2 regions of the Robertmurraya sp. DFI.2.37 genome follow, and region 2 is predicted to be linked to the other one. Evidence: riboswitches for the same ligand, from Rfam matches in the RefSeq annotation. Region 2 holds a riboswitch; the other holds the start of a gene.
The links. A riboswitch is a leader RNA that binds a small molecule or an ion and turns the genes downstream of it on or off. The one in region 2 is predicted to bind cyclic di-AMP.
Positions count from the first base shown of each region.

Region 1: it holds a riboswitch for cyclic di-AMP, as region 2 does, so the genes downstream of both, PZE06_RS11755 (potassium channel family protein) here and PZE06_RS22540 (dicarboxylate/amino acid:cation symporter) in region 2, are expected to answer to the same signal.

Region 1 is NZ_JARGEJ010000018.1:14,115-25,203, forward strand. Features, by position in the region: gene PZE06_RS11725 (alpha/beta hydrolase) at 1-215, opposite strand, end outside; gene PZE06_RS11730 (S-layer homology domain-containing protein) at 644-4,330, shown strand; gene PZE06_RS11735 (glycerophosphodiester phosphodiesterase) at 4,778-5,608, shown strand; gene PZE06_RS11740 (iron chaperone) at 5,770-6,150, shown strand; gene PZE06_RS11745 (YdeI/OmpD-associated family protein) at 6,194-6,841, shown strand; gene PZE06_RS11750 (TrkH family potassium uptake protein) at 6,970-8,292, opposite strand; gene PZE06_RS11755 (potassium channel family protein) at 8,295-8,954, opposite strand; cyclic di-AMP (ydaO/yuaA leader) riboswitch at 9,043-9,185, opposite strand; gene PZE06_RS11760 (PadR family transcriptional regulator) at 9,706-10,242, shown strand; gene PZE06_RS11765 (ABC transporter ATP-binding protein) at 10,311-10,838, shown strand; gene PZE06_RS11770 (ABC transporter permease) at 11,014-11,089, shown strand, end outside.
Region 2 is NZ_JARGEJ010000069.1:12,109-20,147, forward strand. Features, by position in the region: gene PZE06_RS22525 (alkyl sulfatase C-terminal domain-containing protein) at 1-163, opposite strand, end outside; gene PZE06_RS22530 (MFS transporter) at 339-1,607, opposite strand; gene PZE06_RS22535 (thioredoxin family protein) at 1,750-2,058, opposite strand; gene PZE06_RS22540 (dicarboxylate/amino acid:cation symporter) at 2,262-3,500, opposite strand; cyclic di-AMP (ydaO/yuaA leader) riboswitch at 3,702-3,852, opposite strand; gene PZE06_RS22545 (phosphate ABC transporter substrate-binding protein) at 4,229-5,062, shown strand; gene pstC (phosphate ABC transporter permease subunit PstC) at 5,104-6,018, shown strand; gene pstA (phosphate ABC transporter permease PstA) at 6,020-6,844, shown strand; gene pstB (phosphate ABC transporter ATP-binding protein PstB) at 6,902-7,678, shown strand; gene phoU (phosphate signaling complex protein PhoU) at 7,693-8,039, shown strand, end outside.

The DNA of each region.
Region 1 (11,089 bases), on a different contig from region 2:
AATTCTTCAATAGGGGTGTCATTGTCACTCATACCATAACCTCTTAAGTCATAGGTTAAGATATTAAACGAATTTCCTAAATAAGGAAGTATACAATCAAATGCGCGCAGATCAACAGCATTTGCATGAATTAGTACTAGTGTTTCTGAATTTCTTTCATAAGCTGGATGAAATACATAGTGTATCTTTCGATCATTAATGTTAAGAAATGCCATAGTATCTTCCCTTTCTCTCTATTTGTGGAGCCTGTTGCGTTTGTGTAACGCTTTATTTGGTATACTCTATTTTGATTTTGCGATAGGTCATAAGTCCTTAGAAGAAGAGATTTGTAGATGGTCTTTCCAGTTCAATGAAAGGAGTGTTAGAAGAAGGTAGAAAAAGGGTAAGTGGAAGGTTTCAACACTCATATAAATGGGCACAGCTATGATATTAATCTACTATATGTACCGTATTAAACTGAATTTCGAAGTCGGTAATCGTGAGCACAGTTTTTATTATAACAAAAGATTTTATTAAACAATATTGTCTCTTGTGAAATCCTGTTTCACAAGCCATTCACTTATATTGAAAGATCCCAGAGGGAAATGAGACAAAAATCATAAACAAAAATTAATCATAGAAAGTGAGGAATCATTGATCAAGTATGGGACAAACACAACATAAACTCATCACTGCTTTTGTTGTATCGTCATTGGCTGTTTCAACTATATCCCCCATGCAGGGACTAGCTAGTAGTTTTACTGATGTGTCAGATCTTCACTGGGCAAAAAAAGCGATAGATTACATGAAAGAAAAAGGAATTGTCCGTGGGTATACAGATGGCACATACAAGCCAGAAGCATTTATTACTCGTGGAGAACTGGCAGTAATGTTGGCTAACTCCCTTCAACTAAATCTGGATGGTATAGAAAAGCAATCATTTATAGATATACCTGAAAACTCATTTGCCTTTTTGCATGTGGCTGCTTTACAAAAACACTTTCCCCATATATTTAAGAGTAATGGTGGATATTTTCATCCTAATCAAGTAATAGATCGGCAAACATTGGCACATTTAATTGCCAAAACTTATGAAGTGGAGATGAACCGGGAAAATCAAATGATATTTACTGATGTGGATGATTCACATCCTTATTCTGAGGACATTCAAGTTTTGGCTAGTAATGGAATTGTTGTGGGGGATGGAAATGGCCGTTTTAAACCTCGAAATCCTGTTACACGTGCTCAAGCAGCACAGTTTATTTATAATGTCCATCATTATGAAGGACCAGAAAAAATTGAGCAGATTAAAGCAATTAGTAATACTTCTGTTGAGATAACGTATAAAACGGATGTTGATATTGAAAAACTAAATTTCTTAATAACAGATTTACAAATTGTTCATATTGAAAAAACAGATAATCATACGGTTGTTTTGACCACTTCTTCTCAAACTGAAGGCAAGAAATATGTTTTAAAAGAGAGTGGGCGAACAATTGGTGATTTTATCGGCTATCCAAAAAAGGAAGAGAAGCCACCTTCTCACGGTGGTGGGTCTACACCTCTAACTCCCCAGCAGCAAGTAGATGCTGCAATTCGAAATGCTGTGGCGAGAGGAAATGACTTTGTCGTTGTCAAGGCGAGAGGTGGCGGAGATATAACCGTTACCACTGATTCGAAGTTGGATATTTATGTAGAAGTAGATACAGTAAGAGATTTAACAATTAAGGGATCGAATATAGAAAATGTCAAGATTCGCAAAGTGGGTTCAGAGCAAGGATTAATAACTGGGGACTTAGTTGTTGATACTCCTAAAGCAGATGTCGAGTATGAAAACCCTGTAAAATTGTTAGGCACATTGTATATAAAAGATGTTTCAGGAAATTCTTTCGTAAATTATGGAGAACTAAATAACGTGGATATCTCCGACTCAAATATTTCTCACTTTGTGAACCATGGGAGAATGGGAATTTTAACAATCAGCAATAATGGTAATATCGCAATTGATGGTTCTAGTTTAATTGACCTTGTCTATGTTCAAGATGCTGCAGAAGTTTCAATCCCGAATAATGCTAAAGTAAAAAAAGTAGTTGTCATGCACAGAAATGCCAAAGTTTCTGCTCACTCGGAAGTTGAGGTTGTATATGCTTATGAAGTAAAGCCAATAGAGAATGTAAGATTCAATGATTTAGATCCAGGTGTAGACATAAGAGGAGAAATTATATTTACTGCTACTGGGGCCATTAACTCAGGTGCTACTTCTCTTCAAATTGATGTGAATAACATTCATGTCATATCCATTCCATTAAAAGGATTAGAAAATGAAGAGATTACATACTCTATGGCAGATATTGATTTACAAGAGGACGATACTATTACATTATCCACAATAAATGAGTATGGTGTTGTTTCAGCTCCGATTGAAGTAAAAGTTGTCAATAATATTAGGGGAAAGTCCCCTGCTTTGACAGGGAAATTATTGAATGGACAACTATTCGAAGTCACTTTTGAGGAACACCGTGACTGGAGAGAAAGCATTATTGCCATTGTTAATGAAACAAATGGTTCATCCATTCCACTTTCATATGTCGATACAAGTAATCCCGGAATCATCATCATGGATCTTTCGAAAGTAGATTTTACGCCGGGTAACTATACAATCCGTATAGATGCTGAGGGATATGAACCTGCAAAGTTTATAATAGAAATACTAGAGTCGGTATTAATTCCACCAAATTTAACAGGCGAAGTACTTAGCCCGCAACAGTTTCAAGCATCTTTTGCTGATGACCCAAAATGGAGAGAAAGTATAACAGATGTTTGGGATGTAGCTAATGAGAGATGGATTAGAAAAACAAAGCTTACCACAACAGAAGAAGGCAAATTGACTTTGAATGTGGAAGGCAGGACCTATCAACCGGGCACCTACGAATTTTTAATTAAAGCAGAAGGTTATGAGGATGCAGTCCTTACTGTAAACGTGCCAAAACTAAAGGATGCACCTGTAGTGAGAGGCTATGTCACAGGTACAAATCAATTTGTTATTGAGTTTGAAGATGATCCGGCTTGGCGTGAAAACGTGAGGTATGTATACAATGAGACCCAAAATCGATCGATATATATGGGTGAAATTGATACAAGCCAGGATGGTAAAATTACGATAAAACAAACTGGATATGTTTATGATACTGGTATCCATATATTTCGAATAGAAGCAGAAGGCTATGAACCTGTGAGAATAGCGATTGAAAAGCCAGAACCTTTCAAACCACCAACACTCATGGGTGAGGCAATTGGTCCAGAGCTCTTTCAAGCCACTTTTCCTGACGATCCAGAATGGAGAGAGAGTATAACAGATATTTGGGATATCACAAATGAAAAGTGGATTGGAAAATCAAAGCTAACAACGGAAAAAGGCAAATTGATTTTAAATGTGGAAGGTAAATCTTATGGGCCAGGAAGGCATGGGTTCTCTGTTGACGCTAGTGGGTATGAACGGGCAGAATTTTTTGTGGAAATACCAGAGTATGACTTGCCACCTAATGTAGTATCTGCCTATGTGACAGAAAACAATGAAATGGTCTTTGAATTTTATGATAATCCGGATTGGAGAAATAGAATAGATCTAGTGTACGATAACACAAACCGTCAATACTATCTTCGTGAAAAAATAGATGTGAGTCAGCCGGGGAAAGTGATTGTAAATCTTGGTTCGACATCTCTTTCAGGAAAGGTAAGTTTCTTTCTTCAAGCTCAAGGATACGATAATGTATCAGTTGAGGTAGAGATACCAGAGCCCGAAATACCAGAGCCTAAATCGCCTGAATTAACTGTGGAAATCGTTGAACCAAATATATTCGATTTCATTTTCCTAGATAATGCAGAATGGAGAAATAACATCACTAATGTATATAATGAAACGACTGGGACCCCCATTCATCTGAGTGAGGTAGATAGAAGTATACCAGGGAAATTACGCATAAACTTAAAATCCTACTATTATGTTCCAGGTACTTACACTCTTTCTTTTCATGCAACTGGATACCCACCGGCAATGGTATTATTGGAAGTTCCAATGCCCCCTCAACCTCCAGTTTTAACAGGAGAAGTTATCGGCGTGAATATATTCCAAGCTACTTTTGTAGATGACCCAAAATGGCGTGAAAGTATTACGGATATTTGGGATATGACACATAAAAGATGGCTTGGGAAATACAAGCTCAATACGATAGAAGCAGGCAAGATCATATTGGATGTTGAAGGACGTGATTATCCACCTGGAATTTACGAATTCTCCATTGCAGCAAACGGATATGTTAGGGGAACACTTTTTGTAACAGTGACGCAGTGAGTTCTGTTTTAGTGAGCAAGGAATCGCTTCCTTGCCTCATTTTGAAATGATTCAATGAAGATTCCTTTTAAACAGTCTTTGTAATAAGCAAGAGTCAATGTGACATTAACTATTTTTTTTGCATTCCAATTGATTTCTGCAGAGGATATTCTTTTAGGTTACGGAGTAAGCTAAAAGCAGTTAATAGATTTCAAGTATACCTAATAATATATATTTTCAATTTTTGCTGTACAAATATCAATTGAATGCCGGGTTATATAAGGAATAAGCAGCAGTAAAGTGTACCCATTCTAGCAATTTTACGCAAAGTTTGTAAAAAAACGTAAGAAAGAAGGCGGAGTTTTGTTCATATAGTCTTTATGAAGCCATAAATATATCTCTATACTAGTTTAACATCCCTTTTCTAGAATACAGTTGAATACAATTTCTAGATAGGAGATGGTTCACTTGAGTAAAAAATGGTTGATAGGGACAGGGGTTGCGTTGACATTGTTTTTGACCCCATTTAGTCAGGCTTTTGCGGATGGCATAACAGAAGGGGAGAGAAAAAAGGTCGATAATGTTGCACATCGTGGTGCATCAGGCTATGCCCCTGAAAATACGATTGCTGCTTTCGATTTAGCAGTTGATATGAAGGCGGACTATATCGAAATCGATGTGCAAAGAAGTAAAGATGGTGAACTGGTATTGATTCATGATACAACTGTGAACCGCACAACAAATGGAACGGGAAGAGTTGGAGAATTAACTTTGGAGCAGCTTCGCAAACTTGATGCAGGAAGCTGGTTTGGGTCAGAATTTGCGGGAGAGTTAATCCCGACTTTCGATGAAATCCTCGATCGTTATCGTGGGAAAATTGGAATTTTAGTAGAATTGAAGGCACCTGAGCTTTACCCAGGAATTGAAGAACAAGTAGCCGAGGCATTAAAAAAGCGTAACATGGATAAACCGAAAAATAATAAAATCATCATTCAATCTTTTAATTTTGAATCGGTAAAGAAGGTGAATGAGCTTCTCCCACGAATTCCGATTGGTGTCTTAACATCTAATCGTGCAGATACGACGGTCGAAGCTTTGCAGGAGTTTTCAACCTATGCAGACTGGTTTAACCCAAGCTACGGCATTGTAACAAAAGAAATGGTAGAGCAAGTGCACGCCCTTGGAATGAAAATTGGTTCATGGACAGTACGGACGCCAGAAGCGGCAGATTTCTTATTTGAAATGGGCGTTGATGCGATCATAACGGATTATCCAGATTATGTTGATCCGCGTAATTAATGGGGCTGATGCTTGAGAAGACCTCTCGCTTTAAGCGAGAGGCTTCTTTTTGTTAGAAAGCCGTTTTGACTGGTAAGGCAGTAAAATATATAGTAGGAAATAGATAAGCATATAGTGCATTTTTTCAGCTAATTTATAATGACAAAGGGGCTAGCTTTTTTATGAGGGAAAGTATCAAGATATTTGAAAAGTATTTAGCAGGTATTGATCATCCTGAGCATCGAGAACGAACTGAAGCTATTTTAACATGGATAGCAGAAAGATATCCTAATTTAAAACCGGAATTCAAGTGGAATACACCGATGTTCTCTGACCATGGCACTTACATCATCGGTTTATCGATAGCAAAGAAGCACCTGAGCATATCACCTGAAGAAGCTGGTATAGAGCAATTTGCAGATGATATTGCGCAGGCTGGATATAGTGCAACGAAAGGGTTGTTTCGAATTCAATGGACTGAGCCTGTTCACTACGAGCTATTGGAGAAAATGATTGAATTTAATATAGAAGATAAGGCTGATTATCCTAAATTTTGGCGATAAATCATCTGAGTCTCTTAACTAGAAAGAAGAGTGGTGTCTCGACATGACAACGCGTAATCCAAAGGTTGATGAGTTTTTGAGTAAAGCTATGCAGTGGAAAGAGGAATTCATGAAGTTGCGGGAGATTGCTCTCGCAAGCGGATTGAGAGAGGATTTTAAGTGGATGCACCCTTGTTACACGCTCAATGGAAAGAATATCTTTTTATTCCATGGATTCAAGGAATATTGTGCGATTCTCTTTCATAAAGGGGCTTTATTAAAAGATAAGCACGGCATTCTGATTCAACAAACGGAGAATGTGCAAGCTGCACGCCAGCTTCGTTTTACGAATCTTCCAGAAATCGTTGAATCAGCGCTTATCATAAAAGAGTATATAAACGAGGCGATTGAAGTTGAAAAGGCTGGATTGGAAGTAGCCTTAAAGGAGAAAAACGAATTTAGCGTCCCTGAAGAATTGGAGAAAAAATTCGCTGAATTGCCTGACTTGAAAGTGGCTTTTGCATCTTTAACGCCAGGAAGACAAAAGGGGTATCTCCAGTATTTCTCTCAAGCAAAGCAATCGAAAACTCGTGAGACAAGAATTGAAAAATCAATCGAACGTATTCTTATGGGAAAAGGCTTAAAAGATTGTATTTGTGGATTATCCAAAAAAATGCCTAATTGTGATGGCTCCCATAAAAATGTTAGATAAAAAAGCAAGAAGGGCTGACATCCAATTAATATGCTTTCCCTTAGATAGACAAATAAAAACCTGTTTTATCTTAAGGGGAGCATATCATATCTATCGAGTCAGCCCATTTTTACTTTTAAAAAATGAGGTTAACCAGTTAGAACATCCTCACTAGGGTATTTTATTTTTTCAATTTCCGGTCGCGCTAAAGAAAATGCTAGAGTAAGTGGACCTAGCTTACCAAAAAACATAACAAAAATAATAATCAATTTTCCAATCGTTGATAATTCCGCTGTGATTCCCATCGATAGGCCTACAGTCCCGAAGGCGGAAATGACTTCAAACAGTAATTTCAAAAAAGGCAGCGGTTCAGTTATATTTAAGGTAAAGATGGCTAAAAAAATAAAGGAAGCACTGATGGTTAAAATAGCCAAAGAGCGAAAAACCACCTTTTCTTTAATGGATCTTCTTCCGACCGTTATCCTTTGCTTTTCTCTTAAAAAAGTAATAACAGAGAATACGATAACTAAGAAGGTTGTAAGTTTAATTCCACCTCCGGTCGATGCACTCCCGGCTCCTATAAACATTAAAAGAAGCATAAGTGTTATCGTACCTTCATGTAAGCTACCTATATCTAACGAATTGAATCCTGCTGTACGCGGCGTTACCGCTTGAAAATAGGCTGCCCAAATTTTATCTCCTAATGAAGACAACGCCCCAAGTGTGCTTGGATTATTGTATTCGAGAGAGAAGATAATCATCATGGCTATTAAGTTTACTACCAGTGTTCCGATGATCATCAGCTTGGAATGGAGGTGTAAATTTTTAAATCTCCGCTTATCCCATATGTCTGCTAATACGGTAAAACCAATCCCGCCAATGATAAAAAGAAAAGTGATGACTAGATTTACGATAGGATCTCCGACATATCCTGTTAAACTATCAGTCCATATTGAAAATCCAGCATTGTTAAAAGCTGAGATAGAGTGAAAAAAACTGTAATACAATCCGTGTTTCCAGCCGAATTCAGGAACCCATCTAATCGCAAGAAATAACATTGCTATTATTTCAATCGTAATCGAATAGATAAATAGTCTTTTTACTAATTTTATAATTCCCCCTAAAGTAGTTTGGTTAAGGGCTTGTTGAACAACCATTCTTTGTTTAAATCCAATTTTTTTTCCTAAGGCCATATAGATTAGAACAGCAAAAGACATAATCCCTAATCCACCCACTTGAATGAGCGCTAGTATGACTAGCTGCCCAAAGATCGTGTACATCGAGCCCGTATCAACCACTGCGAGTCCAGTCACTGTCATCGCGGAAGTTGCTGTAAAAAGTGCATCGATAAGGTTAATAGATTCAGTTGTCGCAAAAGGCAATTTAAGCAGCGCTGTACCGATAATGATAAAAAATAAAAAAACTAGTACGAGTAGTTGAGACGGATTGAAGTGAATATTTTTATACTTCATAATTAGACACCTTTTTCTTCAAATACGGCAATATCTTGATTATGTCCAATCACAATTAACACATCTCCTTCTGCAATCACTTCATCTGCCGATGGAGAGATAATAAATGTGGCTTGACGTTGAATCGCAACAATTGTGCATCCGTATTTAGAACGAACATTAATCTCGCTTAAGTTGCGGCCGGCAATTTTTTTAGTGGCAATCATTTCAACCATGCTATGCTCTTTAGATAACTCAATAAAATCAATCATTTTTTCAGATACAATATGATGAGCAATTCTTCGGGCAACATCACGTTCCGGATGAATTACCCGATCTACTCCGATCTTTTTAAGAACCTTCGAATGATAGTCATTTTGCGCCTTAACCCAAACAACCGGGATCCCGATTTCTTTCAATATTAAAGATGTTAATATACTTGTTTGCAAATTGTCTCCAAAGGAAACAAAGGCATGATCAACATTCCGAATGCCTAGACTATTTATCGTTGTTTCATCTATCACATCTAAACAAACTGCATATGTTGCATATTTAGAGAATTCGTTAACTTTAGCCTCATCTTTATCAATCGCAATTACTTCCACGCCCATTTTGTAAAATTCCTTTACAATCGTTCCACCAAAGCGCCCAAGGCCGAAGACTGCAAATGATTTTTTTCTCATTTTTCAATTCTCCTCGATTGTTATTTTTTTCCATCAGAAAAACCACAGGGGGAAACCCTGTGGTCAGTTTGCTAGGCTCACAAGTTTAATCACCCTTCCTCAACGCTTACGAAGTTAGCTGTCGGATTCGGGTCAAGAAGTAACCCTACCTTTAAAAGGATTCACCCCAAGTAGCATTTAACTGCTACAAATTGGTTCCCCCGTTCCTTTCGGATTCAGCGATTAAGATGATAAAAATTAAATTATATGAGTAATATACTCCTCGAAATATGAATTGTAAATACTGTTTAGGGCAATTTTTTTTTAAGAGCATTTAGGGAATCTTTGTGTGCGTTTTTAAAAATGGAAGAATGACAGGCGTTCTCAGATTTGATATAGAAAAGGGGGATAATTGTAAATAAAGCAACAAAAGAAAACATGTGCCTCTAAAGAATATCCTTTTGACTTTCTACCGATAGACAGCCTCATATTTTTAGCTTGAACTTTGTTTCTCATAAGAAATTAGTTCACTTTTAACTACCCACCCGTTATTCATTTATATCCCCTCTATTATTTTCAGAGATGTTTGCTCTGTTCTTTCCGGTTTTGGCACCCTTACATTGGGACTACGTTCAGGATACCGAGTGTTGTTAGTTTAGTTTGAAGCCTGCATTGAAAAGAGATAAAACAATCCTCAGTTGTTGACAATCATGGAATAGTTGTTTATACTTCTTTATATATTCAACGTTGAATAAACAAAGGAGTAATTTTAGTGACGAAACTATTAGTATTAGCAATGCTCAGTATACAGCGAATGTCAGGTTATGAAATTAAATCGATGCTTGAATTGAATGATGCACAAAGATGGGCTGGGGTATTGCCGGGCTCGATATACAATGCTCTCAAAAAGCTTGAGAAAGAGGGGTATATTGAAGTGGCCAGTATTGAAAGTAGCGGTCACCGACAAAAAGCTATTTATAAAATTACACCTAGTGGAGAGGCCTATCAAAAAGAATTAGCCTTAGAGTGTCTTGGCAGTTCAAAGGTGAATTATCCCACTGATTTATATTCTGGGATTTCTCTTGCTTATCAACTTCCTAAGGATGAAGCGATTGAACAACTAACGAAAAATAAGGAAAAATTAATCCTTGAATCTCAAGCTGTCAAGAGTGGCCTAACAGAGAAAGAAAAAGCATTGCAAGGAGAAATTCCACAATTAACCAATGTGGTGTTTAATCATATGTTTGAAATGATTGAATCGCAGATTAAGCTTATTGAGGCTACTATTGCCATTATTGAACAAAAATAACAAAGCCATTTTAAATGGCTTTGATTTTGATAAAATAGTCAAAGTTGATTATACAAAGGAGAGTATGTATGAGGCTAATTGAATTTACAAATGTTGAGAAAAGCTTTAAAGGTAGAAAGGTGATCGATGGATTGAATTTTTCGATTTATTCTAATGAAATTATTGCATTAATTGGTTCTAACGGTTGCGGAAAAACAACTACGATTCGAATGCTCTTAGGGATCACTGAACCTGATAAAGGAATGATTAAGAGATGGTCAGTAGATTTTAATAAAAAAGTCGGTGCACAGCTGCAAACAACTCCTTTTTTTGAAGGCCTTAGTGTGGAAAACAATTTAAAGCTGTTCAGTATTTTTTATCAGTCAAAGCTGACAAATGAAAAGATCGCAGAAATATTGAGAAATTATAATCTATTGTCTGTAAAAAATACGTTAGCTTCCAAGTTATCATTAGGTCAACAAAAGAGGCTAGCCATTAGTATCACAACGCTGCACAACCCAGACTTGGTAATTCTAGATGAGCCTACAGCAGGTCTTGACCCAAGCGGACAGCGAGAGGTTCAAAATATGATTCGGCGCTTAAAGGAACAAGGGTAAAGTGTTTTATTCTCCTCCCATGATATGTTAGAAGTCCGTAATACAGCTGATCGAATCTTAATAATGGATCGAGGGAAGTTGTTAGAAGATGGGGGACTGGAAACCATCCTTAAGAAACATGGTGTATCAGGTTTTGAAGAACTATATTATCAATTAATCAAAAAGGAGAATCAAAATGGCTAATATTATTCGGATTTCACTTGAAAAGGATATAAAGGATTTCTATCTCTTATTCTGGTCCATTTTTTTAC
Region 2 (8,039 bases):
CCTTTTTAAGCCCGCTCACCTGTAACATGCCATTGTCAATTTGTAAACTGACTTGTTCATCGTCTGCTAGTAATTGTACAGATAAAATCGTCTTATTTAACAAAGGGGTTAAATGGCCTCTTTTATTCACTTCGTCTACCATTATGCGGAGCAATTCTAACAATTTAAGCCCTCCTACATCTTCTTTACAGAACTATTTCGATTTTTAGTAGGAAAACCCCTTTAATATTGTTTCGACAAATACCATCAATTTAGAGACAATTGGCAGTGCTGACAATGTGTCGAGGCATTGTTTTCCATACGTTTTTCACGTGAAAATTTCCCGAGAAATATGTTGCTTATTGCGATTGCGCCGAATTTGCTGTCGAAGCACTCGTTGGTCGATTAATGCTTTTAAAAACAATAAGGAAATATATAGATCCAACAAGATAGAGAAACGCTGTAATCGTAAAGACCATTGCATAGCCCCAATACGCACCATATATGATAACAATTCCAGTCGAGACAGGTCCCATCACGGCCCATCCAAAATTAAATACCATTTGATTTATAGAATTCGCTAATCCTTTCACAGAATCATTGACCTTCGACATCATGAGCGATGTTTGAATTGGATTTCCTGCGTTCATTAATGCCTGACGAAATAGAAAGCCGATTGCTGCTAATGTTAGATTTTCAGTGTAGGCTGTAAGCAACAGAAAAGGCAATGATGATAATTGCAGAATGACCACCGCTTTTACCTCTCCAAACTTTTTAACCATCAGCGGCCCGATAATCATCGCGATGGCGGTAGCTGCTTGACCTAGTGAAATGATAATACCGATGATCGAATTTGAAGCCATAAATCTATCTGCAAAATATAAGTTCAAATATGGAATAACAAGACCTGCTCCAATCCCGATAATTAATTGCGCTATCGCAAAAAGGAGGATGATTTTAAAGCCTTCTCGTTGTTGCTGCATCTTCTCTTTTAAAGGGATTTTTTTCTCTTTTTTAATTTCTCGTGTTTCTTTAAACTTTACGATTGGAATGAATGAAAAGAAATAAAATAGGCCTGCTAAAATAAGTGTTAATCTAATGCTCATAAGCGGAGATAGAAACAATGAAAAAAGATCAGTAAAGATTCCCCCAAACAGATTTCCAATGACGCTTGAACCTGTCATTACCGCTGAATAGATGCTAAAAAGATGAACTCGTTGAAAGGATTTGGAATTCTCTGCAAGCCATGGTATCGATGAAACTTGAATAAAAGCCATCGTTAATCCGGTAACGAAAGCTAACATGAGCAGCAGGCTTTGGGCTTCGAAAACCCCTCTTAGCACTAAAACCATTCCAGTGAGAATACTGCCCACTAGCATGACCTTTTTACGGCCAAGACGATCACTTATCATTCCAGCTGGGACTAGAATCAGCGCGGTTGCTAATGATGTCAAAGAAATAACTTGGCCATTTACTTGTTCTCCATAACCAAGTTCACGAATGTAAAAATTATAAATGACCATAAAAATACCAAACCCAATTTGAGCAAAAACATTAGCTAAAATCGCGAGTTTAATATTATGATTGTAGCTTTTAATTTGTGAAGACCACTCTTGAAAAAAGGGCATATGATGCTACTCCTTTAGCTTATTTCGCATTCCTAAATATCATAATCCTTGCCAACATAAAAGTAAACAAAAAATTGCAAAATTAAAAACAGTGTGTCAAAAAGGGGGCTGCCTTTCGTCACACTGTTTTTCGCTCATAGCTTTAAACCGTTTCTTTAATTAGTTCATACAAATAAGGTACTGAATGAAAAGCGTAAACCTTTTTCATAATGCGCGACTCATTAAAGAGCAATAAACATGGTACACTTTCAACCTCCCACTCTAAAGCAAAATTAGGAATATAATTCAAATCACATTTTCCCCAAGTTTCATTTGGAAATAGTTTCTCCACAATTTCTAGCATTTTTCCTGCCACCTGACAGGTACCACATAAAGGCGTATATAAGTAAAGAAAAAAAACATTCTCTTGCTCCATCAAATTGAGTATATCTTGTGCACTCAAATCTTTCATATTTCCCTTGCTCCCTTACATATTTAATCGCCCTAATATAAATAAGGTGAATATAAATATTTATTGATACTTATATCATAACATGAAAAGAGACTCTTCTTGAAAGATGTAATAGAAGAGTCTCAAAGAAAACTTAATCTCTGCACCTTAACCCCAATAGGGCTCATAATGTGTAAAAAGACTAAAGTTTGATTATTAAATTTCTACACTTTAGGCTCTAAGTGCTTCTTTTCTGTTTCTGCAATATATACAGCACACGCTGCATCACCTGTTATATTAACAGCTGTACGTGTCATATCTAACAAGCGGTCAATGCCAATAATAAGGGCAATACCTTCTGCTGGTAATCCAACAGAGCTTAATACCATGGCAAGCATGATGAGACCGACACCAGGAACACCTGCAGTTCCAACACTTGCTAGCACTGCTGTCAAAATAACGGTAATAATTTGCACAATGGTTAATTCTATCCCGTATACTTGTGCAATAAATATGGTTGCGACCCCTTGCATGATTGCTGTACCATCCATATTGATCGTCGCCCCTAATGGTTGAACAAAGCTGCTAATCGATTCGGGTACTCTTAGATTTGTTTGAGCAGTTTTCATTGAAACAGGTAATGTAGCATTACTACTTGATGTACTGAAGCCTACCGTCATGGCTGGGAAAAAACCTGTAAAAAATTGAACAGGATTGCGTTTTGCTAAAAATAATACGGTGCCTCCGTAAGTAAAAACGGAATGAATTAAAAGGGCCCCTAATACGACGACAAAATATAATCCCATTGCTTTAAATGCTGCAAAACCTTGGCTCCCAATCGCTGATGCAATCAGCCCAAAAGTGCCATACGGTGCTGTTTTCATAACAAGATTAACGAGATACATCATGATCTCATTTCCTTGTTCCATTAAATTTAAAACCCCTTTAGTTTTATCCCCTAGAACAGTGAGTGCAAAACCTATGAATACTGAAAAGACAATGATTTGAAGCATCTCTCCTTCAGCCATTGCAGCTACAGGATTCGAAGGGATCATTTTTAATAATGTGTCGATAAATGGCGGTGCCTTAGCATCTACAAACTGTTTCCCTTCACTTTCAGCAATAGACAGATCAAAACCGCCACCTGCCCCAGGTTGAACAACAAGAGCTAGCATGATCCCAATGGTTAACGCAATCGCTGTCGTACAAAGAAAGTAACTAATCGCTTTAAAGCCGATTCTTCCAAGTTTTTTTGGATCTCCTAACCCTGTTACGCCTAAGACAATTGAAAAAAAGACAATTGGTACAACAAGCATTTTAATCAAATTAATGAATATAGTTCCTAACGGTCCAAATAAATACGTATCGATAAACTTGAATATTTCCGAACCCAAAAGATTTACTACTAATCCAACAATTGCTCCTAGACCTAAACCGATTAAAATTTTTTTAGTTTGCGACATAAATGACCTCCTTGAAATAAGTTTCTTGAATCAATCTCATTTTCCGTTCTAGACGAATATTTAGGTAATACTAAGTTATTCGTTGAGTATAAAATTGATTCGATTACTACTAGAAAAAGGATGCTGAAGGATATTATGGAAGCATTGCATTTGGAGAAAATAAAAATCACGAAAGAGGATGATTCGTGATCAACTGCTCATCAATTCTCTCTCCTAATGCTTACGGGGTTAGCTGTCGGATTCGGATGAAGAGTAATACCCTACCTTTTAATAAAAAAGGATTCACCCCAAGTGCAAAATGCACAAATTGGTTCCCCCGCTTTCCTATATGGAAACTCAGCAAAACAGTGTGTTCTTATTACATACTCATCATTTTTAACAAAAACACTCAATTATTTTAATATAGCAAATTCTGTTTTGTAAATACATTTTATAGCAAAATAATATATCCAACTTTAATTTTAATAGAGTAAACATAATTATTTTGAAATTGGACAAACTTAAATTCTTCACGATGATTTTTGCTCGAAATACTTTCAATTAAATACTTTTGAATATTTATTGAATGACAAAAATATAGTTATTTTCTTTTTAATTGAAATTTCCCACTATAACATTTACAAAACCTTTACAAATCATTAACGTTCAATTTACAAAGTATCGATATTCTTTACATTGGGACAAAATAAAGGCAACTGAAAGTCAGATAACTTTTTGGGGGTATAAGATTGGGATACAAAATAAAAATGGCAAGATTGATGCTCTGCTTTGCCTTATTATTATCTGCATGCGGGGTAAAAAAAGAAGAAAAAATGGGAGACTCTGCTCACCATGCACATACATTATCAATTTCAGGTTCTACCTCAGTTGGACCACTAGCTGAGAAATTAGCTGAAAAATATGAGGAAATAGATGATATTAAGATAGAAATAAATCAGATAGGTTCGTCTGCTGGTATTACAAATGCCATCAATGATGTCTCAGAAATTGGCATGTCATCTCGAGAATTGAAGGAAGAAGAGAAAGCACGTTTACAAGAAACTATCATCGCCTATGATGGGATAGTCGTAGTCACTCATCCAAGTAACAAAGTGAAAGATTTGACAACCGAACAGATAAAAGACATTTTCACCGGAAAAATTACCAATTGGAAGGATCTTGGGGGAGATGACTTGGAGATTGTCGTCGTCTCCCGTGAGGATGGTTCAGGCTCCCGTGATGCCTTTCAAGAAATTGTTGGCTATTCTTCAGGAGAATTAATCAAAAACGCTATAGTGGCAAGTGGAAATGGGAATATTAAAACTACCGTGGCAACCAATAAACACGCAGTTGGATTTATTTCATTTGAGTATATAGATGAATCTGTATCTACACTGAATGTTAATGGAGTGGAGGCAACTGCAGAAAATGTCCTTGCTCAAAAATACAGCTTAGCTCGCCCATTCTTATTTGTCCATAAAGAAGAGAGTCTTACAGAAGAAGGTCAAAAATTTATTGATTATATCTTAAGTTCAGAAGGGCAAAAGATTGCTGCGGAGACAGGAGCGATCCCCGTAAAATAAGAAACGTTCATTTCGGATAAGCAATATTGGAGGTCAAAGGGATGACAAGCCAACCGTTAAAAAAAGAAACAGAAAAAATCGGAAAGTCCAACAAAAGAAAATATAGGTTGGAAAAATTTTCAGGGAATTTATTCTTGTTTTGTGCACTTCTTTCTGTCATTAGTTTATTACTGATTATAGGATTTGTATTTTATAAAGGTGCCCACCCATTTATTGCAGAAGGTTATCGCTTTTTGGATTTTCTATTTGGAAGCGACTGGGTTCCGAGCGAAGATAAATTCGGCATTCTCCCCATGATTGTAGCTTCTTTATATGCAACCATTGGTGCCTTAATCATTGGTGTACCTATCGGCTTACTAACAGCCATTTTTTTAGCAGAAATTGCACCAAAAAGTATAGCTAAAATCATCTCACCGGCCGTACAGCTTTTAGCTGGAATCCCTTCCGTTTTATATGGAGTTTTTGGACTTGCTATCATTGTTCCTTTTTTGCAAAACCATTTAGGGTTAATTAAAGGTCAAAGCTTAATTGCGGTAATTCTTGTTCTAGCGATTATGATGCTACCTACAGTTGTTACTGTTGCAGAAACATCAATACGAGCAGTACCCAAAACTTACAGAGAAGGCTCTTTAGCTTTAGGTGCTTCCCCTATAGGGACCATCTTTAAAGTTGTTGTACCAGCAGCAAGGTCTGGCATCATGACTGCAATTGTTCTTGGAATGGGTAGAGCAATAGGTGAAACAATGGCAGTTATATTAGTTGCAGGTAATAGCTTAATTATACCAACCAGTTTAACAGACAGTGTCCGTCCACTAACGACCAATATTGCCTTAGAAATGGGTTATGCTTTTGGAACGCATCAAGAGATGTTATTTGCAACAGGAATTGTTTTGTTCTCATTTATTCTAATCTTGAATTTTACATTGGCTAGAATTAGCTCGAAAGGTGGAAATTAAGTTGAGAAAGCTGAAGGACAACATATTACTTACTCTGCTTTGGTTTGCAGCTTTCTTAACAGTTGCAGTACTTGTTACAATTGTCGGTTACATCTTTTATAAAGGCATTGGTTTGATTAGCTTTAATTTTATATTTGGAGATTACTCTCCATCAGGTGATGGTGGAATATGGCCAATGATCGTCACAACAATATATACAATTGCCATCTCTCTTATCATTGCGACACCTATTGGAATTCTTTCTGCAGTATACCTGCAGGAATATGCCAAACAAGGCAAATTAGTTCGATTAATCCGGTTTGCAACAGAAAGCTTAACAGGCATTCCGTCTATAATATATGGATTATTCGGCGCTGTATTTTTTGTCACCACGCTGAAATTAGGTATGTCTATCATTGCTGCATCATTAACCTTAACAATTATTGTATTACCAGTAATTATTCGGACAACAGAAGAATCGTTAAAGACAGTCCCTCGAACATACCGTGAAGGCTCACTCGCATTAGGTACAACTAAACTTCAAACATTATACAAGGTCATTTTGCCAAGTGCTATGCCCGGTATATTATCTGGACTCATTCTTTCGATGGGAAGAATTATCGGAGAATCCGCTGCTATCTTTTTAACAGCCGGAACCGTTGCTGCAATGCCTTCGAGCATTTTCTCATCTGCGAGAACATTGACGGTTCACTCTTTTTTAGTGACCCAAGAAGCTGGAGATATTGAACTTGCTGCAGCGATTGGAATTGTTCTCATTGTGATTATTTTAATTCTTAATTTCTCAGCGACATTCATATCGAAGAAATTAAATAAGGCCGACTATTAAAAAGAGGTGAGGTACTTGAATACGACATTTGTGGAGAGAAAACAATTAAGCGAAGAAATAACCGCAGATAGTACCCTTAAGAAACAAACGAAAATTAGTGTAAAAGACTTAAACTTATTTTATGGAGACAAGCAAGCACTATATGATGTATCAATTGATATTAAAGAAAAAGAGGTAACTGCTTTAATCGGCCCTTCTGGATGTGGAAAATCAACGTTTTTGCGCACATTAAATCGTATGAATGACCTGATTGACAGTGTAAAGATCAACGGAGAAATCATCATTGACGGTGATGACATTTATCGCTCAAATGATGTAATTAAACTGCGTACAAAAGTTGGAATGGTTTTTCAAAAGCCTAATCTATTTCCAATGAGCATTTTTGATAATGTTGCGTATGGTCCACGTATGCAAGGGATCAAAAATAAATCGAAGTTAAATAAGATTGTTGAAGAAAGCTTACGTGGTGCAGCGATTTGGGATGAAGTTAAGGACCGGCTGAAAAGTTCTGCACTTGGAATTTCAGGTGGTCAGCAACAAAGGGTTTGTATAGCAAGAGCGATCGCCATGAAACCAGATATCATCTTAATGGATGAACCAACATCTGCATTAGATCCCATTTCCACGTTAAAAGTTGAAGAATTAATCACAACAATGAAAAATGACTATACGATTGTTATTGTTACTCACAATATGCAACAGGCAGCACGTGTATCAGATCGGACTGCTTTTTTCTTAAGTGGAGAAATTATTGAGTTTGATGAGACAAGTAAGATTTTTTCAGTGCCAAATGACCAAAGAACCGAGGATTATGTGACTGGTCGATTTGGATAAGGGGAGGCAAAATAATGGTCGTTCGTGAAAATTTTGAAAACAGCCTGCAAGAATTGCAAACAAAGATGACAGAAATGGGAGAATTGGCAATATTGTCATTAGAAAAAGCTTTTAGCGCTTTTCAAACACAGGATATCGAATTAGCTTTAAGAGTCATTGAAGAGGATAATGAAATTGATGATCTCGAAGAAGAAATTAATCAAATCGCCATTTGGCTTACTGTTAAAGAACAACCAGTGGCAAGAGATTTACGTAAAATTATTGGAGCTATAAAAATTTCCTCAGAGATAGAAAGGATTGCTGACTTTGGAGTAAATATTGCTAAGTCTGCCATAAAAATAGGCAGTGGGCATTCTTTAAT